Regions from separate parts of the Vibrio sp. KUL78 genome, predicted to be linked through region 1. Evidence: predicted binding sites of a transcription regulator. Region 1 holds the regulator's gene; each other region holds the start of a gene.
What was found. Region 1 encodes PurR, which represses purine synthesis genes. Its sites were predicted from a motif close to TNANGNAAACGTTTNCNTNA; they were not measured.
Positions count from the first base shown of each region.

Region 2: pckA (phosphoenolpyruvate carboxykinase (ATP)) is a predicted target of PurR. The motif match lies at 3,838-3,857, and genes of this name have one in related genera.
Region 3: purE (5-(carboxyamino)imidazole ribonucleotide mutase) is a predicted target of PurR. The motif match lies at 5,730-5,749, and genes of this name have one in related genera.
Region 4: guaB (IMP dehydrogenase) is a predicted target of PurR. The motif match lies at 3,265-3,284, and genes of this name have one in related genera.

Region 1 is NZ_AP045837.1:1,138,691-1,146,576, reverse strand. Features, by position in the region: gene AC6I8Y_RS05605 (Ig-like domain-containing protein) at 1-1,461, opposite strand, end outside; gene torR (two-component system response regulator TorR) at 1,736-2,446, opposite strand; gene torD (molecular chaperone TorD) at 2,728-3,381, shown strand; gene purR (HTH-type transcriptional repressor PurR) at 3,718-4,722, shown strand; cyclic di-GMP riboswitch class I at 4,901-4,989, shown strand; gene AC6I8Y_RS05585 (TfoX/Sxy family DNA transformation protein) at 5,107-5,697, shown strand; gene AC6I8Y_RS05580 (TVP38/TMEM64 family protein) at 5,816-6,499, shown strand; gene AC6I8Y_RS05575 (putative signal transducing protein) at 6,500-6,832, shown strand; gene AC6I8Y_RS05570 (alpha/beta fold hydrolase) at 6,813-7,610, opposite strand; gene glgA (glycogen synthase GlgA) at 7,760-7,886, opposite strand, start outside.
Region 2 is NZ_AP045837.1:173,681-181,566, reverse strand. Features, by position in the region: gene gspD (type II secretion system secretin GspD) at 1-1,199, opposite strand, end outside; gene gspC (type II secretion system protein GspC) at 1,231-2,157, opposite strand; gene hslR (ribosome-associated heat shock protein Hsp15) at 2,420-2,806, shown strand; gene hslO (Hsp33 family molecular chaperone HslO) at 2,822-3,703, shown strand; gene pckA (phosphoenolpyruvate carboxykinase (ATP)) at 4,051-5,679, shown strand; gene AC6I8Y_RS00845 (AsmA family protein) at 5,789-7,681, shown strand; partial or broken gene AC6I8Y_RS00840 (bifunctional GNAT family N-acetyltransferase/hotdog fold thioesterase) at 7,717-7,886, opposite strand, start outside.
Region 3 is NZ_AP045837.1:3,510,192-3,518,077, forward strand. Features, by position in the region: tRNA gene AC6I8Y_RS16315 (tRNA-Ala) at 1-28, opposite strand, end outside; tRNA gene AC6I8Y_RS16320 (tRNA-Lys) at 59-134, opposite strand; tRNA gene AC6I8Y_RS16325 (tRNA-Glu) at 137-212, opposite strand; rRNA gene AC6I8Y_RS16330 (16S ribosomal RNA) at 335-1,886, opposite strand; gene AC6I8Y_RS16335 (gamma carbonic anhydrase family protein) at 2,401-2,949, shown strand; gene AC6I8Y_RS16340 (DUF1488 family protein) at 2,946-3,209, opposite strand; gene aroE (shikimate dehydrogenase) at 3,214-4,041, opposite strand; gene hemF (oxygen-dependent coproporphyrinogen oxidase) at 4,158-5,063, opposite strand; gene tsaC (L-threonylcarbamoyladenylate synthase type 1 TsaC) at 5,073-5,630, opposite strand; gene purE (5-(carboxyamino)imidazole ribonucleotide mutase) at 5,814-6,299, shown strand; gene AC6I8Y_RS16365 (5-(carboxyamino)imidazole ribonucleotide synthase) at 6,302-7,432, shown strand; gene AC6I8Y_RS16370 (DNA topoisomerase family protein) at 7,483-7,886, opposite strand, start outside.
Region 4 is NZ_AP045837.1:675,335-683,220, reverse strand. Features, by position in the region: gene guaA (glutamine-hydrolyzing GMP synthase) at 1-1,548, opposite strand, end outside; gene guaB (IMP dehydrogenase) at 1,701-3,164, opposite strand; gene xseA (exodeoxyribonuclease VII large subunit) at 3,372-4,748, shown strand; gene AC6I8Y_RS03345 (zinc ribbon domain-containing protein) at 4,770-5,000, opposite strand; gene AC6I8Y_RS03340 (sensor domain-containing diguanylate cyclase) at 5,036-6,100, opposite strand; gene AC6I8Y_RS03335 (alanyl-tRNA editing protein) at 6,460-7,323, opposite strand; gene der (ribosome biogenesis GTPase Der) at 7,416-7,886, opposite strand, start outside.

The sequences.
Region 1 (7,886 bases):
CGTGGTGTCACCGTTGACCAAAAGACCATTAGCGTAGAGTTCAACCTTAGCCACCTCACTCTGCAAGGAGCTGACATTCGCATTCACAGTCACAACTTTGCCAATCGCGACGACATCACCAGAAGAAGGAGAGGTAATCGCTGCGACCATAGGTTGATCAGTCACTGATACCGTTGTGTTTAATTGATTGCTGTTACCTTCATTGTCAGTAGCAATGACCTTTAAATCTACAGAGCCCTGTCCCACTGCATTCCACGTCCATTGATAAGGTGATGCCGTCACTAAGCCTATTGACGTACCATTCACGAATGCCTCAGCATCGGCAACTGTTCCATCTAGATCCTCAATATTCGCAAGGATAGTGATATCACTTCCTAGCAGAACCGTTTCGCCCTCTACCGGTGAAATAAGTTCAATATTTGGTGCTGTCGCACAGGCACCCTGTCCACTCCAGGCATCTTGCCAGTACTGTCCAACGCCAGGCTCATAAGCCCATGCCGAGTCAGATGAACACCAGCCGCCAACAAGACATTGATAGAGCTCGCCATTGTTGACCACATTCTGCCCGGTTGCGTAGCTACTGCCAGCGATATAGGTTGTCGCACCTGAGCATTTGCCTCCTGCCGACGCTATGGCTTCAACCGTGATAACTTGCGACTGAGACATCGCGCCTTTATCGTCTGTCGCAACGGCTTGTATCGTATAGCTGCCTGCAGCAGGTGATATCCAATCCATGACCCAAGGAGCGACGGTCACAGACTTTTCTAGTGCACCATTGACACTAAATTCAACCTTGCTAATGGTACCATCCGAGTCTGAGGGCTCTGCGGCAAACTGGACACTTTCTCCTACCGAAACTCGAGTCTTCGAACTGGTCAAGGTAACGACTGGCGGCTGATTAGATGCGTCTACGACTGAGAATGTCTGAGCCGATTGTGTAGACGCACCTTTATCATCAATGGCTGTGACTACCAGCTCATAATTGCCACTTTCTGTGAACCAAGTTACTTGGTAGGGAGCGCTCGACAGCACTGCCAGTTGCGCCCCTTGCAGCTCAAATATCACCTCTCGAACTTCCCCATCACTGTCTTCGGCCAATGCAGAGAAGGTGACTTGGTTTCCTGAGGCTAACTGTGCGTTGGAGGCTGGAGAAGTAATCGTCACTGAGGGAGCAGCGTTTATGCCACCAGCATCACAGGCCCCTATTAGTGACCATTCTTGATAAGGTTCGGAGTGGTTAACAGGGTTAGCGTTAAGGTTCCACCAGTTCGCTTGGAACGCCGATGATTGCCATTGGACTTGAGCGCCACCGTTGTAGCTTGTGCCGTCGTCCCAAATGGGCAAACTGTCACACTGTACTGCCAAGCTTGGTGCAGAAAACAGTAAACTGGGGGTGAGCATCAGCGACAAATTCACTGACCGTTTAAATATTGGAATAGAGCCTAATTGTAGCTTGGTCATGGAAAATCCTTTTGTTGAACCAAAGAATGTCGTTGCCAATCAATGCTGCCCAATCGAAGCAGTTCAACGGAAACGACGCCACTATCAAACTAGCTCAGGTTTATAGAGTCTTTTTCCGACTCAGAAAGCACCGACTTCTCACGCGAGTCAGTTAACAAAAATAGTTACAAGTTGCATATACAACGACCAGGTATCTCTACATTGCTCCCATAAAAAAGCTCCAGCTATCAAAGAGACAACTGGAGCATTTTCTATCACTACACGCTAGCCGACTTTAATCACCAGCAAACATGTAGCCCTCGCCATGGACAGTGATAAATATCTGTGGATTCTTTGGATCGGATTCCATCTTGGCACGCATGCGACGGATAAGAACATCAATGGTTCTATCGTTTGGCGCATCAACTCGATGACTGATCATATTGAGGATACGCTCACGGCTCAGAACTTGATTTGGATACGTTGAGAGTGCAACTAACAATTCATATTCAGCCTTGGTCAGTTTTACAGGGTCGCCATTATTCGTCAATGAACGACGCTGCTTATCGAACGTCCATTCACCAAAGTGAACCACATGCTCGTTTTGCACTGACTCTTCAAGTACTGGCTGTTTGCGCGCTAGTGAAATACGCCACAATAGGTTTTTTACTCGCACTAACAGTTCGCGTAGCTCAAACGGCTTAGTGACATAGTCGTCTGCCCCCATCTCAAGGCCAACAATACGGTCAATACTATCGGTGCGACCGGTCACCAAAATGATTCCAATGTCTGACTGACTTCTTAACTCTCTTGTCAGCATCAAACCATCTTCACCAGGGAGGTTAATATCTAACATAACGAGATCGATACTGGATTCTTCCAGCACCTGACGCATCGTCTGACCATCTTCAGCTTCGCTAACCAAGTAGCCTTCATTTTCGAAGTAACCAGCCAGCTTACTGCGAGTGACTACGTCATCTTCTACAACCAAAACGTGATATTTCATCTGTGGTTTCTCAATCTTGTCATGACAGGGACATTCTATTCATAAACATTCACAATTCTAGTCTACATCCCCTCATAGGCATGGAAACCTTACTATTTTTTGATTCAAAACAACCAAAACGATTGCGTCTCATATGCAACGAATACTCGAGTCAACTTACCCTTAAAGCAATTAATTTTTGTCTTATTTTTTCATAAGTTAACTCAATTCTTCACACAACAAGTTATTGCTATTCATCTTTATTGGCTAAAATAGAGTTATCATTTTTGGAGATTATTCAAATGCAAGAAATCAAAGCATTTAATGAGCAACGCGCAGAAATCTATTGGTGGCTTTCAAGCCTATTCGCTGCGGAGCTCACTGATGATGAACTCAACAAATACCACAGCCCTGAAATTCGCTCTTTCTTATCTGGCTTAGGAGAAAACCCTTCCCTAAAAGAACCCATTCAGGTCTTTACAGAGTCCTTGAACCGCCTTCAAGTCAGAGAAGACGCACAATTAGAGCTTTCTGCCGATTTTTGCGATCTATTTTTAAAGTCGGACAAGCACGGCGCACTGCCTTATGCCTCTATGTATATTGGTAAGTCTGGTCTTTTAAATGATCAACCTGCACAAGATATGGCAGATCTTTTAGCTAAGCACAATGTAGCAGTGAATAAGGACTTAAATGAGCCAGCGGATCACCTCGCGATCGAGCTAGATTTCCTAGGCAACTTAATCATTCGCTCCAATGAGCTTGAAGCTGAGGCACATATGAACGATGCGCTGCACGAGCAAGCAGAGTTCATCAAGAACTACTTGATGACATGGCTACCTCAGTTTGTTGCGAAATGCCAAACTAACGACGAGTTTGGGTTTTATGCCTCTGCCGCTAAACTACTCGAAGCATTCTGCCAACTTGACTACACCTACCTAGAGGGTGAGCAAGACTAGCCAACCTAAAGCGCAAATCACTTGCATCACATCTGTGAGAATTAATTTGCGCTTTAGTTATAAATTTATTGGATAAGTCATTGCCAGCGCTCAAACCTAAGTCTACAATCCGCCGTTTAAATGCAAATGCCCTTGGCATTCAACGCGGACTTGTGTCCAAAAACACCTGTTGAAATCTACGCTCTGAGCTTTTTTCGCCGTGGCTTGCATGCAACTTTCGGTTTTCGCAGCCAAATACTATGTTTACAACAACATAGCGTTATATGTTTGCAAAGACCACTATACTTGAAGCGGTACCAACGTTAATTATCAAGCCGCGACTAATAGGATATCACTATGGCAACTATTAAAGATGTCGCCCGCCTTGCAGGCGTTTCAACGACCACAGTATCCCACGTTATTAATAAGACTCGCTTTGTTGCTGAAGCAACTCAAGAAAAAGTGATGGCGGCGGTCGACGAACTCAACTACGCACCAAGCGCCGTTGCACGTAGCTTAAAATGCAACTCAACAAAAACCATCGGTATGTTAGTGACTCAATCAACTAACCTGTTCTTTTCAGAGGTTATCGATGGTGTTGAGAGCTACTGCTACCGCCAAGGCTACACGCTGATCCTATGTAACACTGGTGGCGTGTATGAAAAGCAACGCGATTACATTCGCATGCTGGCAGAGAAGCGCGTGGATGGCATCCTCGTGATGTGCTCTGATCTTACCGAAGAGCTGCTAGAGATGCTTGATCGTCACGCCGACATTCCTAAAGTTATCATGGACTGGGGCCCAGAAAGCTCACAAGCGGACAAGATCATCGATAACTCTGAAGAAGGCGGTTATCTGGCAACGAAGTTCCTGATCGAAAAAGGTCACACGGATATTGCCTGCCTGAGTGGCCATCTAGAAAAAGCCGTGTGCCAAGAGCGTATCATCGGTTACAAACGTGCCCTTGCTGAAGCAGGTATCGAGATGAAAGACGATCGTATTCTTGAAGGCAACTTCGAATGCGATACAGCGGTTATCGCTGCTAACCGTATTGCTGCAATGGAAGACCGACCGACCGCTATCTTCTGTTTCAACGACACCATGGCGTTTGGCTTAATGAGTCGCCTGCAGCAACTGGGTGTGCGCGTACCGGAAGATATCTCTGTCATTGGATACGATAATATTGAGCTGGCTGAGTACTTCTCGCCACCTCTAACCACGGTTCACCAACCTAAACGTCGTGTGGGTAAAAACGCGTTTGAGATTCTATTAGAACGAATCAAAGATAAAGGTCATGAAAAGCGCATTTTCGAAATGCACCCAGAGATTGTTGAACGAGACTCTGTCAAAAGCCTTACATAGAGCTGACAAAAGTGCCTTTCTAGGCACTTTTTTTGAACCCCATTCAAGTTTTCTTCTCTCGATTGTTAGTTTTTTACGCACCCTCAAGCACAAATAACCCGCCATTATTTGAACCAACATCACATTTTTGCAACGGAGTAATCATAGGCTTATGTCGTTTTCATTTATTCTAATGAAGTCACGCACAGGGCAAACCATCTGAAAGGGTGGGACGCAAAGCCTCCGGCCTAAACCAATTTTTAATTGATAGGTAGCGGGGTTGCCGATGGCAAGGGGAGAAGACTCAGTTATGGCATATGCCTAACAGAGCTCTGACACCTGATTGCTATACTCTCGGACCTGATTCTGGTGACACAATCAATAACACCGAGAAAAGAATAAAGCATGGATAATCCTATACTAAAAAATTCAATGCAATTATTCGCTCAGCTTGGAAGAGTAAAGTCTCGCTCCATGTTTGGGGGATTTGGCATCTTCGTAGATGATACGATGTTTGCCTTAGCAGTGAATAACAAATTACATATCAGAACTAACCGTCAGACCGTATCCACCTTCAAAAAACTGGGTTACAAGCCTTATGTTTATAAAAAGCGTGGATTTCCCGTTGTTACTAAGTACTTCGCGTTACCTGAAGACTGTTGGCAAGATCAAGAAGGTATTCTCGATCACGCTAAACAGGCACTCGAGTTCGCGAAAACTGAGAAAGAGCAACAATCCGAAGCGAAACCTAATCGCCTGAAAGACCTTCCGAATCTTCGCCTTGCCACTGAGCGTATGCTCAAAAAAGCAGGCATTGAATCAGTGGTTGAACTTCAGGATCATGGTTCGGTTGAGGCTTTCAAGGCCATTCAGAGAACCCATTCAAGTACCGTAGGTTTAGAGCTTTTATGGGCTCTTGAAGGTGCGATAAATGGTACTCATTGGTCTGTGATTCCTCAGACTAAAAGAGATGAACTGGCTAGCTTAATTAATTAAGCTACGGTAATCTCGAGAAAAAATCAGCCTTATGGCTGATTTTTTTGTATTAGCTGAAAGGAAAAACATACTCATCCTTTCTACTACACTAATACTGAGTCATCAAAAGGATATCGTCATGAGCAAGAAGCTGATACTAGGATTGGTTTTGGTTGCTGTCGTCATTTACTTAGGCATCAACTTTGGTCAACACCTCACACTAGAAAACGCAAAAGCACAACAAGTAGCACTGAGTGAATACATCAATGAGAACTTCGTGGCTGCTGCCCTCACCTATTTCTTCGCTTACATAGCGATTACTGCATTCTCCGTTCCAGGCGCTGCCGTGGTTACCTTACTTGGCGCTGCACTGTTTGGCTTTTGGACTAGTTTACTGCTTGTTTCATTTGCGAGTACCATAGGCGCTACATTGGCATTCTTGAGCAGTCGCTTCCTACTTCGCGATTGGGTACAAAGTAAGTTCGGTTCGAAACTTGAGACGATCAATAAAGGTGTCGAAAAAGACGGTGCTTTCTATCTATTTTCTCTAAGACTCATTCCTGTGTTCCCATTTTTCTTGATTAACTTATTAATGGGTCTCACGCCAATTCGAATCTCTAAGTATTACTTGGTGAGTCAACTGGGCATGCTGCCAGGAACTGCAGTATACCTCAATGCAGGTACCCAGCTAGCGAACATTGACAGTCTATCAGGCATTGTTTCCCCTACCGTGTTGGCATCGTTTGCCCTACTCGGTTTGTTCCCACTTATTGCCAAATGGATTATGGGAAAAATCTCTCGCTCACCACAGGTACAGGAATAGATGAAGATATTTGTAGGCAATAACCCACCAGAAACACATATTGTCCAACAGCAGTTGATGGCTGAAGGTATAGAGTGTGAAGTACGAGGCGAAGGTGTTTTTGGGTTACGAGGGGAAGTACCGTTTGACGAAAGTTCTCTACCCTACGTTTGGCTTTTCAACAGAGAGCAAGAAATGATGGCACGAGCTGTCATTCAAGATTGGCAAAAACAGGCTGAGAAAAGCGGTAACGTGCCGTGGGTATGTTCAGCTTGCCACGAGACTAACGAAGCGCAATTTGGCGTCTGCTGGAACTGTCAGACGCCACAAACAGCTACGATGCCACAGACTTAATGAAATCTATTGAGTGCTTATTGAACTCTTCTGGACGCTCAACATTGCACACATGACCACAATCTTTGATCTCTAATAGACGGCTGGACTTATGTTCAGCCACCATCTCTTTGACTGGCTTAATAAACATATAGTCTTTATCCCCCATCAGATACAAAGTCGGAATCGGCAACTCTCGGTCTTTAAAGTAGCGGTTGAGAGGGTTCACTTCTGTCGTTAGGCGGTACCAACGCTTGAACTCTTTTTGGCACAGCTTTTTCGCCTCTCGGACGAATAACAATCGTGACTCTTTTTGGCCTTTTTGCGGCATGACAATATACGCGAACAAGCTGTAAAGCCACATATAAGGGATAATGTGCTTACTCCAGTTGCCAATTTTCACCAGAATTTGCGAGCGAGTATTAAAGCGAGTGACCGCACCGCCTAAGACCATGGAACGAACTCGGGAGTGTGCCAACTCGGCAATGTTGCGCACAATAATCGTTCCCAAAGACATACCGACAAAATGGGCTGACTGAATTTTAAGGTGATCAAGTACTTTGACGATATCCATCGTCACCTCTTTAAAGGTGTACTTGTTCGACATAATGTCTTTAAGGAGTTGGTTTGACTTACCGTGACCGCGCAGATCAATAAACAGCAGGTTAAAGTGCTCTCGGTAAGCACGAATCTGTTTAAACCATATGTTTGAGCTTCCACCTGCCCCATGTACGAATACCACCCACTCATTACTCGTTGGGTGCTGATAAGTTTTATGGAATAGCAAGCTCTCTGACATAGTTCTCAAGTTTCGTGATGTATGTGGGCGTTACGTTACCATAATTCGCCGTTTTACGGACAAAAACTCACAGGAATTTTGGTAAAAATGATTTACAAGTGTAGTCGATTATAAAAAAAGCGGCATAACGCCGCTTTTCAGTTTTTGCTCTAGTTTGCCTCGAGCGCCAGGTCGTACATCTTGACGTACTCTTTGGCTGACTCAGTCCAACTGAAGTCTTTTCGCATTGAGCGAAGCTGCATTTCATGCATCTGCTCAGGGTGTTGCAGATAGAAT
Region 2 (7,886 bases), 970 kb from region 1:
GTTTTCTGATCTTTCGCTTCTTCCATACCGACCATAACACTGCCGATAGACGCGCCAGTGTTACTAAACTGAACCACACCACCGTTGGATAGCGAGCCCCATTGAACGCCTAGGTTGGCGCCATCGACATCCGCAAGTTCGACAATCAACGCTTCGATCAACACCTGTGCACGACGAATATCGAGCTGCGAAATAACCTCAAGCAGCGCTTTCATGATATCTGGCGGCGCAGTAAGTACTAACGCATTGGTATCTGAGTGAGCGGCAATCATGACTTCTGTGCGGTTCGCGCTCGAACCTGACTTTGAGCCCGCTTGCTTTTCCTTTTGCAGGTTGTCTGATACACCCTTGAGCACATCAACGAGATCTTCAGCTTTCGCGTATTTTAGGTATTGAACGCGGTTATTACCCTTGGTCGCCATCTCAATATCAAGCTGACCAATCAGACGACGTAGACGCTGACGAACTTTTGGGTCACCTGAAATAAGAATGGAGTTAGTACGCTCATCCGCCACCAAATTAGGTTGGAGCAGAGCCGGGGTATTCTTTGCATCGGTGGTTTTGTTGAGCGCATCGACGATACGCACCATTTCAGCCGCGGATGCGTTTTTAAGCTCAACGACTTCTACCTCTTTGTCGCCTGCTTGGTCAACGCGACGAATGATGTCCGCCAAACGATTAACAACTGCAGCACGACCTGTGATTAGGATGATGTTTGCTGGGTCGTAGTGGACTACGTTACCTGCCCCAGCATTATCATTAAGCTGTCTTAGTAGTGGTGACAGTTCACGTACCGAAACGTTCTTCACCGCTACAACGCGCGTTACTACCGTATCACCTGCCGTAATGTCGGTATCGCCAACGACTGGGATTGCCGATGTCTTCGCGTCTTTTGCCTTAATCACTTTTAGAATGCCATTGTCCATCTCAACAACGGCAAAGCCATATACCTCAAGTACGTTTAGGAAAAAGCTGTAATACTGCTCTTCATTGAGGACGTCGTAGCTGCGTACGTCGACCTTGCCACGTACTGACGGATCAACGATGATGGTCTTGTCGAGGTTTCGCCCGACAATATTGATAAACTCATGAAGGTCAGTGCCTTTAAAACTGGCGCTAAATTCATTGGCTGATACCGCTGGGACAGCCAATAGGCTCCCCATCAATAACCAGGTACTTGTTTTAAGCCAACTTTTCACTTAATGCTCCCTTGTAATACTGTCCACATGACTAAAATTGGATAAAGATGTCATGTTGCTGTCCATCGCGCTCAACGGTGAGGTTTAATTCTGTCAGTTCAGTGATGGATTGATAAATCTGTCCCATAGCCGCTGGGTCGGTCAGGTCTGCACCGTTAAGTGCTACGGCGATATCGCCATTTTGTAGACCAACCGAGTTAAATAACTCAGGATCTCGTCCTGGGCTCACTCGATATCCCTTCACCTGGCCGTCACGCTTTACTTGAGAAAGCCTAACGTACTGAAATATTTGCTGTGGGTCTTGAGTAATTGTGTTACGAATCGCTGCTAGCTTTTCTTCTGCATCCACAGGGTTGTTACCAACCACATTGGATGCTGCTGCTTGAGGTCGTTGAGTTAACTCAAGCTTTTTATATTCGAGTCCTTCAAGCATAACGGTCTCGTCACGACCTGCGTTGGAGATGATAATACGATCAATTAATACCGCATTGATGGTTGCTCGAGTGCCATCAATTTGCTCACCAATGCCGTAGGTGCCTTGCTTACCACGATTAGCCACTACTGCTAAGCTTAGGTCAGGATTGGAACTCACGACAGAACCCACCAATACCACATTCAAACGACTTTTTGGCGCATCGGTCACGACAGGGGCTTGTACCACTTTTTGTTCTCGGCTGTAAGCACCGAAGATATTGGCGTTATTAATATCTGAAGATTGCAGCTTGGCGGTTTGTGATGAGTTCGCAGTGCTTACTGCCGCTGGCGGAGCCCAACGCGTCACAGAATGAGATTGGGGAAACAACTGCCACAACAACGCACCCGCGATCCAACAAGAGATCACAAGTAACACTAACGTCAGAAGTAAACTGATTTGAGGCTGATACTGCGTACAACGTCGTAAGAGTGAGTTCAAAGAGGCAGCGGAGACACTGTTCGCCGATATAGATAATCCTTTCACTCTCTAACTTCCTGCTTGGTAATGAACTTTCCAGTTATTCACTATGTTATAAATCCAATGGTATAAGCAACTTTTGCTTCCTGCCAACCGACAGAATATAGCACAACTAGTATTACAGTAATGCTATTACGTATTTGGGGTTGAATTTTTTAGACCCAAGCACCATTTAGTACACCAATAGCAAGATAAAAGTATCACTAGTTCCGTACGGTAAGTCATGACTGACTTTTTGCCGTCACTTACTTAGAAAGTAGGATTCACGATGAGTTCCGAGAATAATTCTGTTCGATTGGATAAATGGCTGTGGGCCGCTCGCTTCTATAAAACCAGAAGTATCGCGCGAAATATGGTCGATGGTGGCAAAGTCCACTACAATGGACAGCGCTCGAAGCCGAGTAAAATAGTGGAATTGGGAGCTGTCATCGCTCTACGCCAGGGTAACGAAGAGAAGACCGTGGTCATTGAGCGTATTTCAGATCAACGCAGAGGTGCACCGGAAGCCCAGACTCTCTATAGCGAAACTTCTGAGAGTATCGCAAAGCGAGAAGACAACGCGTTGAAGAGAAAACTGCACGCACACAACCCAAGTCCTGAACGTCGACCTGACAAAAAGCAGCGTCGCGATATCATTAAATTTAAACACCAATAAGCTGGAGCTTCCTCAATGGCTAACAACATACTTAACCGCTACCTTTTTGAAGAACTGTCTGTGCGCGGCGAACTCGTGCAAATGGATACAGCTTATCAAGAAATTCTATCAAGCAAGGAATACCCTGCACCGCTACAAAAGCTGCTGGGTGACCTGCTGGTATCAACAAGTCTACTTACAGCGACACTGAAGTTTGAAGGTTCGATTACCATGCAGCTTCAAGGTGATGGTCCAGTATCGCTAGCAGTTATCAATGGCGACCACAACCAAAAGCTCCGTGGCGTTGCACGCTGGGAAGGTGACATTGCTGATGATGCTACTATCCACGACATGATGGGCAAGGGCTACCTTGTGATTACGATTACACCGGACAAGGGTGAACGTTATCAGGGTGTCGTCGGCCTAGAAGGCGATAACCTATCTGAGGTACTAGAAGGCTACTTCGAGCGCTCTGAACAGCTTAAGACGCGCCTCTGGATCCGTACTGGTGAGTTTGAAGGCAAGCCTCACGCTGCAGGCATGATGCTGCAGGTAATGCCTGACGGCACTGGTACACCAGAAGACTTTGAGCACCTTGAGCAGCTAACAGACACCATCAAAGATGAAGAGCTATTCGGCCTAGATGCGAATACCTTATTGTACCGCCTATACAACCAAGACAAGGTTCAAGTGTTCGAGCCAAAAGAGGTTGAATTCTTCTGTGGCTGCTCACGTGAGCGCAGTGGCAATGCGATTGTGACTGTTGCACAGGAAGAGATCTTCGAGATCATTGCTGAAGAAGGTCAAGTGGCGCTTCATTGCGACTACTGTGGCACGACTTACGCGTTCGATGAAGCCGAAGTCAAAGCGCTTTACGCGGAAGCAAATTCAGGCGCAGGTGACAAGACGATCCATTAATCGTCACTGAGTTCTAGTTCATAAAGCCAGATCGCTAGCGATCTGGCTTTTTTTGTTCTTTTTATTTAACAGAATTGCAAAAAACATGAACAGAGCATCTAACCAAATACGTAAATGATGTGTTACATTTGATCTAGCGCAAAGGTTTGCTTTGAGGAGAAATTAGCCCAAATTCAATATGTGATAGAACACTTAAAACCATCAATAACTGATGACTAATTTTTGAACTACCTCCCTGTTTTATCGGATATCCGTTGCTAGCATGGAGTTCAAAATAAAAAACAAAATAACAAATAAACAATTACTACAATTTTAAAATCCCTACAAAAATCCAATAAGGAGCACCTATGACCGTTATGGACATTAACAAGGCTGCACAAATCGATCTTACCAAGTACGGAATCACTGGCGTAACTGACATCGTTCGCAACCCAAGCTACGAACAGTTATTTGAAGAGGAAACTCGCGAAGGTCTGGAAGGCTACGAAAAAGGCGTAGTCACTGAGCTTGGCGCCGTTGCTGTAGATACGGGAATCTTTACTGGACGCTCTCCTAAAGACAAATTTATCGTTAAAGACGCGACAACAGAAGAACACATGTGGTGGACAAACGATAAAGTCAAAAACGACAACAAACCTATGTCCCAAGAGGCATGGAATGACCTTAAAACGCTTGTCACTGGTCAACTATCCAATAAACGTCTATTCGTGATCGACGGATTCTGCGGTACCAACCCAGATACCCGTCTATGTATCCGAATTATCACAGAAGTCGCTTGGCAGGCTCACTTCGTGAAAAACATGTTCATTCGCCCAACCGAAGAAGAGCTCGCAACTTTCGAACCAGACTTCGTGGTTATGAATGGTGCGAAGTGTACTAACCAGAAATGGCAAGAGCACGGTTTGAATTCTGAAAACTTCACAGCGTTTAACCTAACCGAAAGAATGCAGCTTATAGGCGGCACATGGTATGGCGGCGAAATGAAGAAAGGTATGTTCGCAATGATGAACTACTTCTTGCCACTGCGTGATATCGCATCGATGCACTGTTCTGCCAACATGGGTCAAGAAGGCGACGTTGCTATCTTCTTCGGCTTGTCTGGCACCGGTAAGACAACACTTTCAACCGATCCTAAACGCGCACTTATCGGTGACGATGAGCACGGTTGGGATGACGATGGTGTGTTTAACTTCGAAGGCGGTTGCTACGCGAAAACAATCAACCTCTCTAAAGAAGCTGAGCCAGACATCTATAACGCTATCCGCCGCGACGCATTGCTAGAGAACGTAACGGTTCGCAACGACGGCTCTATCGATTTTGATGACGGCTCGAAGACAGAGAACACCCGTGTTTCTTATCCACTTCACCACATCGAGAATATCGTTAAGCCGGTATCAAAAGGTGGTCATGCGAATAAAGTGATCTTCCTTTCTGCTGATGCATTCGGCGTACTGCCTCCGGTTTCTAAACTGACGCCAGAGCAAACCAAGTACCACTTCCTATCAGGCTTCACTGCGAAACTAGCCGGTACTGAGCGTGGTATTACAGAGCCAACACCAACCTTCTCTGCGTGTTTCGGTGCGGCGTTCTTGACGCTTCACCCAACTAAGTACGCTGAAGTGTTAGTTAAGCGCATGGAAGCTGCAGGTGCTGAAGCTTACTTGGTTAACACTGGCTGGAATGGCACAGGCAAACGTATCTCTATCCAAGATACACGTGGCATTATCGATGCGATCCTAGATGGCTCTATCGAGAAAGCAGAAACTAAGAACATTCCTGTGTTCAACCTAGAAGTTCCAACTTCACTTCCAGGTGTCGACCCTGCGATCCTAGATCCTCGTGAAACTTACGTTGACCCGCTTCAGTGGGAAAGCAAAGCAGCAGATCTTGCCCAGCGCTTTATCAACAACTTCGATAAGTACACGGATAACGACGAAGGTAAGTCATTGGTAGCAGCGGGCCCTCAGCTCGACTAATACTTGGATAGATATCCAACTTTTTAATACCAGCCCCTCAATTAGAGGGGCTTTTTTACGCTATACGCGCTAAATTATTGTTTATGTTGAAAGCTTGGACATACGTTTCGTGGTAAGAAAGATTGTTGCGCTGTTTGTCGCCATATTGGCACTGGGTCTATTGACCATATTGATCGTGTTCGGTTTACTGCATACCCAATATGCAAAACCGATGGTGGTCTACACCCTGGATAAAGGACTCGGCATTCACGTTAAAAGCGAATCGATTCAATACCATTATCCAAATCAGGTCACTTTCCAGAACGCTCGATTTGAGCTTCCTGATAAGCAGCCTGTGGAAGTCGCTGAGCTTTCCGTCTGGCTATCTACTCAGCTCTCTACCAAACAGCCGATCACTATTCATGAGCTTTTGATCGACGGCGCATCATTATCCGCATTACAGACACCATCAATTACGCTGCTAAAACAATGGCAGATCGAGAATATCGCACTCGATCATATTGATTACAGCCATGGCGAGATGATCATCAATGATCTTCGACTACAGCTAACCGGTATCGAGCTTGGTGATAGTGTCATAACAAGCAAAGGAAACGTGCAGCTTCAAGCCTCTCAGTTCTACTATCAAGGCTCTTCGCTGCGAAACCTATTAGTCGATGGAGAGTTGGATGGCGATAACAGCAAAATACTCGGAGCCTCGTTTACATGGAATAAATCCAGTATCTCGACACAAGCACAAATACAAAATGGACGTTGGTCACTGGTCAATACCACAATAGATCGATTGGACTTAGATGCCACAGCCCAAGACGATCCATTACTTTCAATTCTTAAGGAGCACGTGGGTCATATCAATAGCTTAGATATTCTTAACTCAACGCTAAGCAATAATGATATGACCGTCGACAACATCAGCGCTTCTTTAGAAAACATTGATTTGGATAAATCGCTTTGGAAACAATCCGAAGCCTATATCTCTGTTGATGCCGACCAACTCATATGGCGCGGCTTTGAGTTCATCGAACCAACTCTAGAGGTTTACGCAAATGAAGAGCGAATAGAAATTGCGGACCTCGACACCCAACTAGAGCAAGGTCGCATCCAGCTTTCCGGCTACGTGAAGCCCAATGAAATAAAGCTCGATAATCTTGAAGTAGATGGCGTTAAATACATTCAAGAGGGAGACAAGCCTTCTCTATTAGACCTGTTTGCAGATGTGAGCATTGATGATCTCAAATCCGTCGCCATTGATCGCGTTGCCATCAACCGCTCACAATGGATTCAGCTTTCGACAAAGCCATTTTGGCAAGTCACTGGATTTAATATGGAAGCCTCTGACTTACTGCTAAAAAGAGACTATCAATGGGGGCTATGGCAGGGCAAAGCAACAGCGTCGGCTAATAGCGCCAGTATTGATAAGATACTGGCTAACCAGATCATCATGGAGACAGAAAGCAAAGAAGGAAAATGGCAGTTAAACCGTCTCTTCATCCCATTCGAGCAAGGCTACATTACCTCGACGGCAAGTTTAGATTTTGGTGCACCGAGTCAGCCTCTCGCACTTAATGCGAAAGCATTTTCCCTCCCTCTCGCATTGACGCAGTACTTGTTTGATTCTGATGAAATTCAGCTGACAGGTACCGCGGATTTAGACCTCGATATCAGTGCCCTTATCGCAGATAACCTCTCTCTTTCGCAGACGCTGTCAGGCAGCCTGAGCAGCAGCTTTTACAACACTGAAATCCAAACCCGACATTCGGAGCAGCCTCAAGCACTGGAGGTTACGCCGCTCAAGATGACGGCTGACAGAGGGGTAATAGAGTTGGAGCCACTCGAAATATCGGGAGTGGGCATTGAGGGCTCTGCGGGCGATTCAATAGACCTTCATTCTCAGTCGATGCAAGCGGTCACCATTAGGTTAGCCGAGACTTGTAAAGCCGAGTATGAACTGCATATTTTGACCGGAGAGGTGGTCTCCTTTCCTCTAGACACCTGTCCTTAAACAAAACCCCTATCCATGAGATAGGGGCTTTTCTACTAGCTCGATAGCAGCTTGTCTTGGTAGTTGGGTAACAGCATATAGGTCCCAACGAACTCCACCGCGGGGCTATCACCACTATAGATGGTGACATTGATGACGATACGTGCCTTTTTACCTGCCGCAAGCCTATCCAAGTCACCACTAATCCCATCAAGAGACGTAACCG
Region 3 (7,886 bases), 1.2 Mb from region 1:
GGCGCTCTCCCAGCTGAGCTATAGCCCCATTTCTTGAGAGTTCCTTCAAAGAAGGAAATGGTGGGTCGTGCAGGATTCGAACCTGCGACCAATTGATTAAAAGTCAACTGCTCTACCAACTGAGCTAACGACCCAATGGTATCCCGTAGGGGAGTCGAACCCCTGTTACCGCCGTGAAAGGGCGGTGTCCTAGGCCTCTAGACGAACGGGACACTAAGCAGTAAGTGTTGGGCACTTACTATTTTCTGCTTTCGCTTTTCAGCAAAAACAAAATCTCTTTATCTTTACAAACCTAATCAATCTGTGTGAACACTCATCGCAATAATCTTTCGTATAAGGAGGTGATCCAGCCCCAGGTTCCCCTAGGGCTACCTTGTTACGACTTCACCCCAGTCATGAACCACAAAGTGGTGAGCGTCCTCCCGAAGGTTAAACTACCCACTTCTTTTGCAGCCCACTCCCATGGTGTGACGGGCGGTGTGTACAAGGCCCGGGAACGTATTCACCGTGGCATTCTGATCCACGATTACTAGCGATTCCGACTTCATGGAGTCGAGTTGCAGACTCCAATCCGGACTACGACGCACTTTTTGGGATTCGCTCACTTTCGCAAGTTGGCCGCCCTCTGTATGCGCCATTGTAGCACGTGTGTAGCCCTACTCGTAAGGGCCATGATGACTTGACGTCGTCCCCACCTTCCTCCGGTTTATCACCGGCAGTCTCCCTGGAGTTCCCACCCGAAGTGCTGGCAAACAAGGATAAGGGTTGCGCTCGTTGCGGGACTTAACCCAACATTTCACAACACGAGCTGACGACAGCCATGCAGCACCTGTCTCTCAGTTCCCGAAGGCACAAGACTGTCTCCAGTCTCTTCTGAGGATGTCAAGAGTAGGTAAGGTTCTTCGCGTTGCATCGAATTAAACCACATGCTCCACCGCTTGTGCGGGCCCCCGTCAATTCATTTGAGTTTTAATCTTGCGACCGTACTCCCCAGGCGGTCTACTTAACGCGTTAGCTCCGAAAGCCACGGCTCAAGGCCACAACCTCCAAGTAGACATCGTTTACGGCGTGGACTACCAGGGTATCTAATCCTGTTTGCTCCCCACGCTTTCGCATCTGAGTGTCAGTATCTGTCCAGGGGGCCGCCTTCGCCACCGGTATTCCTTCAGATCTCTACGCATTTCACCGCTACACCTGAAATTCTACCCCCCTCTACAGTACTCTAGTCAGCCAGTTTCAAATGCAGTTCCGAGGTTGAGCCCCGGGCTTTCACATCTGACTTAACTAACCACCTGCATGCGCTTTACGCCCAGTAATTCCGATTAACGCTCGCACCCTCCGTATTACCGCGGCTGCTGGCACGGAGTTAGCCGGTGCTTCTTCTGTCGCTAACGTCAAACGATGCAGCTATTAACTACACCGCCTTCCTCACGACTGAAAGTGCTTTACAACCCGAAGGCCTTCTTCACACACGCGGCATGGCTGCATCAGGCTTGCGCCCATTGTGCAATATTCCCCACTGCTGCCTCCCGTAGGAGTCTGGACCGTGTCTCAGTTCCAGTGTGGCTGATCATCCTCTCAGACCAGCTAGGGATCGTCGCCTTGGTGAGCCATTACCTCACCAACTAGCTAATCCCACCTGGGCATATCCTGACGCGAGAGGCCCGAAGGTCCCCCTCTTTGAGCCGAAGCTATTATGCGGTATTAGCCATCGTTTCCAATGGTTATCCCCCACATCAGGGCAATTTCCCAGGCATTACTCACCCGTCCGCCGCTCGACGCCGTTAACGTTCCCCGAAGGTTCAGTTAACTCGTTTCCGCTCGACTTGCATGTGTTAGGCCTGCCGCCAGCGTTCAATCTGAGCCATGATCAAACTCTTCAATTTAAGATTTTGTCGGCTCAATGAATACTGAACATTACATAAAGTAATGTTTGAATTGACTGTGCTGAATCTTTCGATTCAATGGTCACTTCGTTTCATTGAAACCTAATTTGATACCGCTCTTTATTAAGAGAAATATCTAATTTGATTATCATCAACGAGTGCCCACACAGATTGATAGGTTTATATTGTTAAAGAGCTTGTTTCGAACTTCGGACTAAGCGTCCCTCTCAAAACGGATGGCCATTTTAGCGAGATAAGCTTTCGTGTCAACCACTTTTTTCAACTTATTTTGCTAAGCTTCTTAGAAGCTTGTGACCTTCTGACTCGTTGGGGATTTCGTTGTCCTTTCCCGTGTCAGCGAGGGGGCATTATAGAGATCGAAATCACATTGGCAATACCCTAAATGCAGTTTTTTAGCATTTTTTGTTTGTATGGTTATTTTTTGTGCTTTGGCGCTGTAAATTACTGCAATAACTCGCCAAAATAGCCCCATTCCACAGATTTAGAGACTGATATGACTTCAATTCGCAGTTACAAGGGCATAAAGCCACAATTAGACAGCTCCGTCTATATAGATGAAACCAGTGTTATCGTCGGTGATGTCCGCTTTGGTAAAGATGCCAGTGTTTGGCCCCTAGTGTCAGCGCGTGGTGATGTGAACCATATAGAAATCGGTGAGCGCACTAATATCCAAGACAACAGTGTATTGCACGTTACCCATAAGAATGCGGAAAACCCTGAAGGCTACCCATTACTCATAGGTAATGACGTTACTATCGGTCATAAGGTAATGCTGCATGGCTGCATCATCAAAGATAGGGTTCTTGTGGGTATGGGGAGCATCGTACTTGATGGCGCAACCATTGAGTCCGATGTGATAATAGGAGCTGGTTCGCTGGTGCCACCTAATAAAATTTTAGAAAGTGGCTACCTCTATGTAGGCAGCCCGGTCAAACAGGCTCGTCCTTTAACCGATAAAGAAAGAGCCTTTTTGCTGCGCTCTGCCAATAACTATGTGCAGAACAAAAATGACTATATGCAGGAAGTAACGATCATTCGTTAGTTAATGATAATGCGTCCCTGTTCATCGAAAGCCTCATCTTCAACGAGGCTTTCAGCTATCTCTTCTATATCAAAGCGCGCCGCTTCAAACTGCTCAAAGGCGTTTTCCTTTGAAACCTCACTGGAGTTATTAAGCTTACCCAGCTTGTCCAAACTCACCAAACAGATAATCAACATTCCAGCCTGCTGAGCATGGAACTCAACCATGCCGGTTTCCTCATTCCAAGTAAGCTGGTCGGAAAACAAAATGGACTGATTCATTCGATTAGCCTTCTAGGTTCTTTCTTAGCTCTCGCAAGATCTGCTTAGTGCCCGGTCTCAAACCTCGCCATAACATGAAGCTTTCGGCCGCTTGCCCAACAAGCATACCTAGACCATCATAAGCGAATCTTGCGCCAGAATCCTTGGCCCATTGATTGAATGTCGTTAGCCCTTGACCATAAGTCATGTCATAACTGACGGTGTGGTTAGCAAAGATAGCACTACTAACATCAGGAAGCTGTTTATAGAGGCTGGTAGAAGAAGAGTTGATGACCACATCATAAGCGTTTGCAATATCGCTCATTGGCACCGCTGCAATTGGGCCAAACTCATCAAAAAGCTCAGAGAGCTGCTGTGCTTTTTCAAAAGTACGGTTGGTGATAGTTATAGATGCGGGCTTTTGATCGAGTAGTGGCTTGAGAACACCTCGAGCAGCACCACCAGCACCAATCACTAAGATGGAGGCGCCTTCTAACTGAACTTGGTGTTGTAGCAGATCTTGAACTAAGCCTTCGCCGTCGGTGTTATCTCCAATGATTTCGCCGTCATCAAGTTTCTTGAGCGTATTGACCGCACCGGCAAGCTGCGCGCGCTCGGTCAGACGACCTGCGAACTGATAAGCGTCTTCTTTAAATGGTGCGGTAATGTTGCACCCTTTACCACCCGATAGAAAAAAGTCCGTTGCCGCTTGTTTGAAGCCTTCGGGTTCCGGCTCTTGGCGACCATACTCTAGGTTTTGCGAGGTTTGTCGTGCGAAAAGTGTATGAATATACGGTGACTTACTTTGTGAAATGGGGTTACCAAATACAACGTACTGATCGGGCTTGCTCATGTCTGTGCCTACTGTCCTTGCCTAATGGGTGCCGAAAGGTATAGCCCGACACTATCATTTCGACACACATTCGCCAAGTTGAACCATGGCTATTTGAACTGTGGCTATCCGCTCAATTACCACTCTCTAGGTTGTAGATAGTCGCTATACAGCTTCGCCTCGGCACTTCCCTCTTCGGGTTGGTAACTGTATTCCCAACGAGCCAATGGAGGCATCGACATCAGAATGGACTCTGTACGGCCACCACTTTGCAAGCCAAACAGCGTCCCACGATCATAAACAAGGTTAAACTCTACATAGCGTCCGCGACGATACAGCTGGAAATTGCGCTCGCGTTCACCATAAGACTCGTCTTTGCGCTTCTCGACTATAGGCAAGTAAGCATTGGTATACCCATTACCCACCGCCTGCATGTAGGCAAATGAGCGTTCAAATCCCCACTGATTGAGATCATCAAAGAATAAGCCACCGACACCGCGAGTTTCATTTCGATGTGGCAAGAAGAAGTAATCATCACACCACTTCTTATGCTCCGCATAAACTTCGTCGCCAAATGGCTGGCAGATTTGCTTAGCGGTATCATGCCAGTGCTGGCAATCCTCTTCGAACGGATAAAAAGGTGTCAGGTCAAAACCTCCACCAAACCACCAAATCGGATCTTCCCCCTCTTTTTCTGCAATAAAGAAGCGTACATTGGCATGTGAGGTAGGGATATAAGGGTTTTTAGGGTGAATCACTAGCGATACCCCCATCGCTTCAAACTTACGCCCGGCTAATTCTGGTCGGTGAGCTGTTGCGGAAGCGGGCATCTTGTCGCCAAACACATGTGAGAAGTTCACGCCGCCTTGCTCAAACACGTGACCGTCTTTCATCACTCGGCTGCGACCGCCGCCACCTTGCTCACGTTGCCACTCATCTTGCTGAAAGGTAGCAACACCGTCTTGTTGCTCGAGTTTTTGGCAGATATCGTCTTGAAGCTGAAGTAGAAACGCTTTGACTTGATGTTTATCGACTTGCTGCACAGGGTCTCCTTAACCTTGTCTTAGTACTTTTAAGGTGCGCGCATCGCGGATTTCACTAGGCTTGTTTCGACCGCCGGTTTCACCCTCGAGAATAGCCACTAATCGGTCACCGAGCTGCTCTTTCACTTCTTCTGTCGTCATGCATGATGGCATACCGGAAAGGTTAGCACTGGTTGAGGTAATCGGCTTGCCGTAGGCCAAACACAGCTTTTGCACCAGTTGATGGTCGGTCACGCGCACCGCAATGGTATCAAAAGCACCGCTTAACCAAGAAGAGACACGAGAGCTGGCTGGCATGATCCAGGTATAAGGCCCTGGCCAGGTCTGTTGAACACTCTCAAGCTGTTGCTGCGTTAACTGTGTTTCATCTATATAGGGACGCAGCTGTTCAAAATTGGCCGCGATGAGGATAAGACCTTTCTCTACCGGACGCTCTTTTACTGCCAGCAGTTTTTCAATCGCCTTAGTATCATCAGGGTCACATCCAACACCGAACACACCTTCCGTTGGATAAGCAATTACTTCACCGGATTGAAGCGCCGCAACTGTGGTTTGAAAATTATCCACCGAGACTTCCTTTTATTAAAAGCTAAACAATTATTTTACATTTCAACGGCACTATGCTCAAAAGCCGGGTGAGAATCCAGAAAAAAACACAAAATTCACCCACGCAAACGTTTTCCTAAGAAAAAAATCCTCGTATAATGCGCGCAAATTAGTCCATTTGCACACGCCTTGAAGGAGCTTCGGATGAAAGTCGGCATTATTATGGGTTCAAAATCAGATTGGCCAACCATGAAACTTGCAGCAGAAATGCTGGATCAGTTTGGTGTGGATTATGAAACCAAGGTTGTTTCTGCTCACCGTACACCGCAACTACTCGCTGACTACGCGACCTCTGCTAAAGAGCGTGGCATCTCAGTTATCATCGCAGGCGCAGGCGGTGCTGCACACCTTCCTGGTATGGCTGCAGCATTCACAAGCGTTCCTGTATTAGGCGTTCCAGTTCAAAGCCGTGCCCTAAAGGGCATGGATTCATTACTGTCTATCGTGCAAATGCCAAAAGGCATTGCGGTTGGCACACTGGCAATTGGTGAAGCAGGTGCAGCAAATGCCGGTATCCTAGCTGCGCAAATCATTGGTGTTCACGATAATGCCGTGATGGAAAAAGTTGAAGCGTTCCGCAGCCAACAAACAGAAACCGTACTTGCTAACCCAGATCCTTCTGAGGACTAACAATGAAACATGTACTGGTTCTAGGGGCCGGACAACTGGCACGTATGATGTCACTGGCTGGCGCTCCATTGAATATTCAAATCTCCGCGTTTGACGTGCGTAGCGAGAATATCGTTCACCCGCTAACACTTGAAGTTTTAGGTAACGGTCTAGAGCAGGCGATCGCTCAAGCTGATGTGATTACCGCTGAGTTCGAACATATTCCACATGACGTGCTCGCAATCTGTGAGAAGAGTGGCAAGTTCCTACCTTCGACAGAGGCCATCAAAGCCGGTGGTGACCGTCGCTTAGAGAAAGCACTTCTCGACAATGCCGGAGTGAAGAACGCTAAATACGCTGTCATCAACACACGCGCTGATTTCGACGCGGCTATTGAGCATGTTGGCCTTCCAATGGTGCTCAAAAGCGCTTTAGGCGGATACGATGGTAAAGGCCAGTGGCGATTGAAAACGCTTGATGACGTCGATGCTATCTGGACCGAAATGGCACAGTGCATTGCTGAATCAGACAGCCAAGCCATTGTTGCCGAGGAGTTTGTTCCTTTCCAACGGGAAGTCTCATTGGTTGGTGCTCGCAATAAGCAAGGTGAGATTGCTATCTATCCACTGGCTGAAAATGTGCACACCGATGGCGTATTGACACTATCTACTGCGATTGATGAACCTGAACTTCAAGCACAAGCGGCGCAGATGTTTACCGCTGTTGCTGAGTCTCTGGACTATGTGGGTGTACTCGCGCTTGAGTTCTTCGATGTCAATGGTCAGTTGCTTGTCAACGAGATCGCTCCTCGCGTGCACAACTCTGGGCATTGGACTCAGCAAGGTGCCGATACCTGTCAGTTCGAAAACCACCTACGCGCAGTATGCGATATGCCGCTGGGCTCGACACAAGCCATTCGCACGACATCAATGGTAAACATTTTGGGTGAAGATACCCTGCCAGAAGCCGTGCATGCTCTGACTGGCTGCCACGTGCACTGGTATGGTAAAGACAAACGTGCTGGTCGTAAGATGGGTCACATCAATGTGACTGCAGACGACAAAGCCGCGTTAAAAGCGCAGCTGCTTGCCTTGTCTGAACTCCTAGATGAGACCGCTTTTCCTGCACTTAAACCAGCCGCTGAAGCACTTTAAGCTTGGTTAAACGCTAGAATTTAAAACGGCTCCCATTGGGAGCCGTTTTGTTATTCGCTTTCTTGCACTTTATGGCAGCGCCTTGACGCGCACTCAAGTACCGTACCTGATGCCCGCTTCTTTTCTACCAACAACTCAAAACCACAATACTGACAGTGCCCCTCGACTGGAGGGTGATTAACTGCGAACTTACACTTCGGATACTGATCGCAGGCATAAAAGGCCTTGCCAAAGCGCGACTTTCTCTCTGTCAGCGCGCCTTTAGCACATTCCGGACAGGAGACCGTCGCTTGGGTTGGTTGCTCTGGCTCTTCTTGCTTGTTGGGTGATTGAATAAAATGACATTCTGGGTAGTTACTGCAGCCGATAAACATTCCAAATCGTCCTTGGCGCAGCAGTAGCTCTGAGCCACAGTCAGGGCACGCTACACCTAACTCTTTGATGATATGACCAT
Region 4 (7,886 bases), 460 kb from region 1:
CCACTCGATAGTCGCTGGTGGCTTACCAGAGATATCGTAAACAACGCGAGAGATACCGTCTACTTCGTTGATGATACGGTTAGAAACCTTACCTAGGAAGTCGTATGGTAGGTGCGCCCAGTGAGCGGTCATAAAGTCGATAGTCTCAACCGCACGTAGAGAAACAACCCAGTCGTACTTACGGCCATCGCCCATTACACCTACAGAGCGAACTGGTAGGAATACCGTGAACGCCTGAGATACTTTGTGATAAAGGTCTGCATTGTGCAGCTCTTCAATGAAGATAGCATCGGCACGACGCAGTAGATCACAGTACTCTTTCTTGATCTCGCCAAGAACACGAACACCTAGACCTGGACCAGGGAATGGGTGACGATAAAGCATATTGTATGGAAGACCTAGCTCTAGACCGATCTTACGTACTTCGTCTTTGAATAGCTCGCGAAGCGGCTCAACAAGACCCATTTCCATATCATCAGGAAGACCGCCCACGTTGTGGTGCGATTTGATGACGTGTGCTTTACCTGTTTTCGATGCTGCAGATTCAATAACGTCTGGGTAGATCGTACCCTGAGCTAGCCACTTCGCGTTTTCTAGCTTCTTCGACTCTTCGTCGAATACGTCTACGAATACGTGACCGATAGTCTTACGCTTCTCTTCTGGATCAGACTTGCCTTCAAGTGCTGCAAGGAAACGCTCTTCTGCATCTACCTTGATGATGTTTAGGCCGAACTTGTCGCCAAACATCTCCATCACTTGCTCGCCTTCATTGAGACGAAGAAGACCGTTGTCTACAAATACACAAGTCAGTTTGTCGCCGATAGCGCGGTGAACAAGCATCGCCACTACTGATGAATCAACACCGCCAGACAGACCAAGAATCACTTCATCGTCGCCCACTTGCTCTTTAATGCGAGCAACCGCGTCTTCAATGATAGAACCTGGCGTCCATAGACGCTCACAGCCACAAGCACCAAGAACGAAGTTCTCAAGCATTTGTAGGCCTTGCTTGGTGTGCGTTACTTCTGGGTGGAACTGAACACCGTAGTATTTCTTCTCTTCGTTTGCCATTGCTGCGTACGGACAGGTATCCGTCTCACCAACTTTTACGAAGTCTGCTGGGATTTCAACAACTTTGTCGCCGTGGCTCATCCAAACATCTTGAGTTTCTTCAAGATCTTTAAAGATTGCAGAGTCACCAGATACTTTAACTTGTGCGTAGCCAAATTCACGCTCGTTAGAGCCCGCTACTTTACCGCCAAGTTGCTCAGCCATGGTCTGCATGCCGTAGCACACACCAAGAACTGGAACACCTGAATCAAATACGTACTGAGGAGCACGTGGAGAGTTGTCTTCCGTAACGCTTTCTGGACCACCAGATAGGATGATACCGTCTGGGTTGAATTCACGAATATCCGCTTCTTCTACGTCCCAGCTCCATAGTTCACAGTAAACACCGATTTCACGAACACGACGTGCTACTAGCTGTGTGTATTGAGAACCGAAGTCTAGAATCAGAATTCGTTGGTCATGAATATTTTTCGTCATTTTGGGCAATCTTATCAGCTAAGTGTTGAAAACGGAGGCGAGTTTACCCGCCTCTCATCTTTGCTTCAAGGAAAAAAGCAAACGTTTACGTAGGATTTATTTCACTACGTTGTCGTTGTTAACCTAAGTGGCTAATTAACCTAAACGATTAATTAACCCAAACGATAGTTAGGCGCTTCCTTGGTGATTTGAACGTCGTGTACGTGAGATTCGTTTAGACCTGCACCAGAGATGCGAACGAATTCTGCTTTAGTACGCATGTCTTCGATAGTTGCAGAGCCAGTTAGACCCATGCTTGAGCGAAGACCACCCATTTGTTGGTGAACGATCTCTTTTAGGCGACCTTTGTAAGCGATACGACCTTCGATACCCTCTGGAACCAGCTTGTCAGCAGCATTGTCAGACTGGAAGTAACGGTCAGAAGAGCCTTGAGACATTGCGCCAAGAGAACCCATACCACGGTAAGCTTTGTATGAACGACCTTGGTAAAGGATAACTTCACCAGGTGCTTCTTCAGTACCAGCGAACATTGAGCCAACCATTACACAAGATGCGCCAGCTACGATAGCTTTACAGATATCACCTGAGAAACGGATACCGCCGTCAGCAATAACTGGGATGCCATACTCTTCAGCTGCCGCTGCCGCGTCTGAAATCGCTGTGATTTGAGGTACACCAACACCCGTTACGATACGAGTTGTACAGATTGAACCAGGGCCGATACCTACTTTAACTGCGCTTACGCCAGCTTCGATCAGTGCTTTAGCACCTGCAGCTGTCGCTACGTTACCACCAATGATGTCGAGATCTGGGTATGCAGCGCGAGTTTCGCGGATACGGTTCAGAACACCTTCAGAGTGACCATGTGAAGAGTCGATAAGTAGAACGTCAACACCAGCTTCAACAAGTGCTTTAACACGTTCTTCGTTACCAGCGCCAGCACCCACTGCAGCACCAACGCGTAGACGACCTTGTGCATCTTTACATGCGTTAGGCTTACGTTCTGCTTTGTGGAAATCTTTTGCTGTGATCATACCGGTAAGTTGGAACTCGTCGTTTACAACCAGTACCTTCTCAACACGTGCGCGGTGCATCTCTTCTTGTACTTCTTCACGAGAAGCACCTTCTTTAACAGAGGCTAGGCGCTCTTTTGGCGTCATTACTGCTTCTACTTTCTTAGAAAGGTCAGTAACAAAGCGAACATCACGACCAGTGATGATGCCTACAAGCTCGTTGTTTTCAGCAACAACAGGGAAACCTGCAAAGCCGTGCTTATCAGTCAGCGCTACCACGTCAGCGATAGATGCATCAGGGCTAACCGTTACTGGGTTAGTCACCACGCCTGCTTCAAAGATTTTAACTAGACGAACTTGCTCAGCTTGTTGCTCGATAGACATGTTCTTGTGGATAAAGCCAATGCCACCTTCTTGGGCTAGCGCGATCGCAAGACGCGCTTCTGTCACTGTGTCCATAGACGCAGAGATCATTGGAATATTCAGAGTGATATTCTTGGTCAGCCGAGTGCGAAGATCAGCTGTGTTTGGGAGAACGGTGGAGTGAGCTGGAACGAGTAGTACATCATCGAACGTCAGCGCTTCTTTGGCAATTCTTAGCATTTGCAATATCTCACAATAGAGGAGTTTAAAGGATAATCCGCCCTTATCGTTTCGCATAATAAGGTCATTTGGATTAGATATTGCGGTGGGATTATACGCCCGACGAAATCGCTTGGCTACACATTTTTCTATTTTTTATTTGCATTTACCCCCTTGATATGTATTATATTGCCGCTAATTTCCATACTCACGTCTTTGAGATTAGCTGTGTCCCTATCCCCGCGATCTACTTCTCATTCATCTTCTTCCAATCAGAACATTTACACGGTCTCTCGTCTGAATTCCGAAGTACGTTTATTGCTAGAAAATGAAATGGGGATTGTCTGGTTAGTCGGTGAAATCTCTAACTTTTCCGCCCCTGTATCCGGCCATTGGTACCTGACGCTAAAAGACTCTCGCGCTCAAGTTAAGTGCGCTATGTTTCGTGGTAATAATCGCCGAGTCACCTTTAAGCCAGCCAATGGCAATCAGGTATTGGTAAAGGCGCGTCTCTCGTTGTACGAGCCGCGTGGTGATTATCAGCTGATCATTGAATCAATGCAGCCCGAGGGCGATGGAAGATTGCAGCAAGAGTTCGAGAAGCTAAAGATGTCTCTCGCAGCTGAAGGCTTGTTCTCACAGTCTTTAAAGAAGCCTCTCCCCTCTCATCCTAAACGTGTAGGTATCATCACCTCCAAAACTGGCGCCGCTCTGTTCGATATTCTCGATGTACTGAAAAGACGCGACCCATCACTGCCTGTCGTTATCTATCCGACAACAGTGCAAGGTGATGCGGCAGCGATTGAGATTGCGCAGGCAATTGGACGCGCCAACAGCCGTAACGAGTGTGATGTATTGATAGTGGGTCGAGGTGGCGGCTCGCTGGAAGATCTTTGGTGTTTTAACCATGAGATCGTAGCAAGGACCATCGCGGCTAGCCAGATTCCAATCATTAGTGCGGTCGGGCATGAAATCGACGTCACCATAGCGGACTACGTTGCCGACGTGCGAGCGCCAACACCGAGTGCTGCGGCTGAGCTTGTCAGTAATGACACCTCACATAAGCATGAATCACTTAAGGGGCGTGAGCAAAGGCTGCGTAATGTAATGCAGATCTATCTAGCGCAGCAAAAGCAGCACTTATCTGTGCTAACACAAGCACTCAACAGCCATCATCCAAAGCACCAGCTTCAGAGGCAGAGCCAGCTTCTTGATGAGTTTGAGTTCCGTTTGAGCTCAGCAATTAAGCAGCGCCTATCTCAAGAGACACTGCGCCTGAGCAATAAACAACACAGGTTAATGGCACTCTCACCAGCTCGCCAGCTCGACCGACAAACCAATCGATTAGATCAGCTACAAGCCAGGCTTAAGCAAGCCATGCAGAAACAGCTCGATAGCGCTAAGCATCAATTCGCCGTTACCGTAGGTAAATTGGACACAGTCAGCCCACTGGCGACGTTGCAGCGCGGTTACTCTATCACTCAAGATGCGCGCGGACAGGTCATCACCAACGCTCAGAGTGTCGAAGTCGGCAGTGCGATCACCACCAAACTCGACAATGGCATTATCGAATCTCAGGTCACTAGCATAAAAGATCACAGCTAGACGACAGCTGCCATCTAGCTTCTATGCAAGGCACTCAAAGACAAACTTAACGCGTGACTTAGATTTCAGTTCATTACAGCTATTACAAAAATAGCTCGCTGAGCCACACGCTTGAAGTTTCTCTAGCTCTGCTTCACAGTCAGGGCAAAAACCAATCTTTTTGAAATGGACTTGGCATTGCCCGCAGTGATACTGCCCATCCCATTCAAGCTCTGAGTGGCACTTAGGGCACTGGTTTTGTTGAGTCGTCATGACTTACCTATATTAGAAAGTGATAATATTAACTATCATACGACTTTTTTTTCTGGGTTCGCATTGATATCAATCAAGCTCGGAGAAGCACTACGTAGAGGTACTGCACGCTTATTTCGACGCTTAACCTTGTACATTTCGCCGTCTGCTTGGCGGATTAACTTATCCATTGGCAGATCTGAACAGCACTGTTTGGTCGCAAATCCGACGCTGACAGAGATATTGGTATCATTCAGTGTTACGGGTTTGTTCAGCTCATCGCTCAACGTTTGATAAAAAGCGACTGCGCCGTCTTCATCAGGGAAGCAGCAAAACGCCAAAAACTCATCACCGCCATAACGTCCAAGCACGGCTTGTTCAGGCAAAAGATGTTTAAGCTGCTCAGAAACAGCTACAAGTACTTTGTCACCAAAGCAGTGACCATATTCATCATTCACCTGCTTGAACTTGTCGATATCAACAAAAAAGCAGCCGAGAATATTGCCATCAAAGCAGTGACTCTGCTCAACTCTTTCCAATAAAGCACGTCTATTCAAGCAGTGAGTGAGCGGATCCATCTGGGCTTGAAAGGTAAGCTTATCCTCAAGAGCGTACTTCTCAAGCGCAACCGAATACACGGCAGACATGGATTCGAGTATCTCAATCTCAATCGCGAGCGGGGTAGAACACCTCTCGTCGTAGAGAGCGAATGTCCCTAAGCATTGCTCTTGAGTCGAGATGACAGGTACCGACCAGCAAGCTTTCACATTCGCAGAGGCGGCAAGCTCAAGAAACGGCGTCCAGTTGGCGTGTTTAGTTACATCGTCAACAATCACAGAGCGTTTCAAGTAGGCAGCAGCCCCGCAAGATCCCACTCGCTCACCAATTTCTAACCCATTAATAGCTTGGTTATACATAATAGGTAGCTTAGGGGCGGCTACCGTGAACAGGCAGTTTGTCGATTCATCCAACGATAAAATAGAAACTCGTTTTCTAGGAAATAGTCGCTCTGTAAGATCAACTATCCTTTCCACTAATTGGGTTTGGGGTAACCCTAGCGCGAGCTCTTTTAATAAATTATTCATGCCCTTATGGGCATCTATTAGCAAGTCTTTATTCATAGTTCGCGTCTTTTAATTTGCTACCATACGGCTCTAACTCTAAAGCTGTTGGCATTCTGTTTATTATGCGCTCGCGGCACATACTAACACAGGGCGCAAATAGATGAACTATTGACCAAAGGAATATTTGTACGTAATTTGAACCAGTACACCCTGGAACGACAAAAAACACGATCTTTTCTAGATCATCCCCAAAAGCTAGCTTGATCAGCGATCTGCTTAAAAAAGAACATTTATATAACCACATACCGAAAGCATAAGTTACATGTGCTGTTTTTCGATTTTTAACAGATTTAAATGTCATAAAGACCAAAATAAATCAGTCTAATTGAAATTTAATAAAAAGATCGTTTTTCTAATTATCGACTTACATGGGTGTGCATTTCGATATAATTGGCATCGATAGCTCGCAGTTCAACGTTTAATCGCTTCAGACTGTTTGTCGTTGTAACGTGCGTGCCACCACAAGGCATGACAACATCCATCCCGTCCAATCTACAATGCCAGTAACGAGAGCTGGTGAGGTAAGGACCTTCAAGCTGCATCTCTACTTCTGAACCCTCGCTAAGCCATAGATTAAGCTGTTGGTTGACCCTAGACTCTATCTCTTTAAGCTCTTCAAGTACCTGCGCAGTGTTAAGACCACGCTTTTTAAGCGTCTTACCTAAGCGATAGTTATCAAAGCAAGCATCTGGTGATACAAAGCTCTGCTCCTGTGCGTAGCTATTAAAATCATAGTGCCCTAGTCCATCTTTGCGATCGGCGTCTTTTCTCCAATACGCTTCAGCAAGAACCTTGTTGAGCGCCAAAGACGCTATATGACCAGCGCTGTGGCCACGGCTTAAGCTATCTTGATACTCCTTGTCTACCGACAGGGAGACGGTCTCACCTTCTGATAATACGGCTTGTTTAGAAATGCGATGCACCACGACAAATACCCAGCCATCGGTATCTCGTTTTACTGGGATGGATTGCGCGACAAAGAGTCTTCCGGTTTCGAGCTCAACAGCACCAACTAAACAGTCTGTAACTGGAAACGATTCTGTGCTTGTTGATAACGTTCCTCTGTCTGCTGGGTGATCAGGCCAGATATGGCTAACAGGATGGAATGGCGTGTCTTTCACCACCACATCGCAATGTTCTTCATGATGGTTGACGAGTTGGATTTGGCTATCTAGTTGCCATGTTTGATTGCAGAAGTGCACTTTACTAGCGGTGATCATCTGTTTTCCTTACATCATGGGTGCTTTACACCATAAAAGTTCAGACCATAAAAAAGCGCCCTCTCATTGAGAGGGCGCTATTTAGCTTATTCTTATTTCTTCGGACGACCTTTCATCATACTCATCAAGCGCTTACGCTTGCGCTCCTGAGAAAGTGTCATCTTGCTCGTTTTACCCTCGAACGGATTGTCGCTGCTCTGGAAGTTGATACGGATTGGTGTTCCCATAATTTCCAGTGAACGACGATAGTAGTTCATGAGGTAACGCTTGTATGAATCTGGCAGCTCGTTCACTAGGTTACCGTGAACAACAACGATTGGTGGGTTATAACCACCTGCGTGCGCATACTTGAGCTTCACGCGGCGACCACGAACCATCGGTGGCTGGTGATCTTCTGTTGCCATCTTCATGATACGAGTCAGTACAGAGGTACCCACACGTGTCGTCGCTGACTTATACGCTTCTTGAACAGACTCGAACAAGTGACCCACACCGGTACCGTGTAGCGCCGAGATGAAGTGAATGCGGGCAAAATCTACAAAGCCTAGACGACGGTCTAGCTC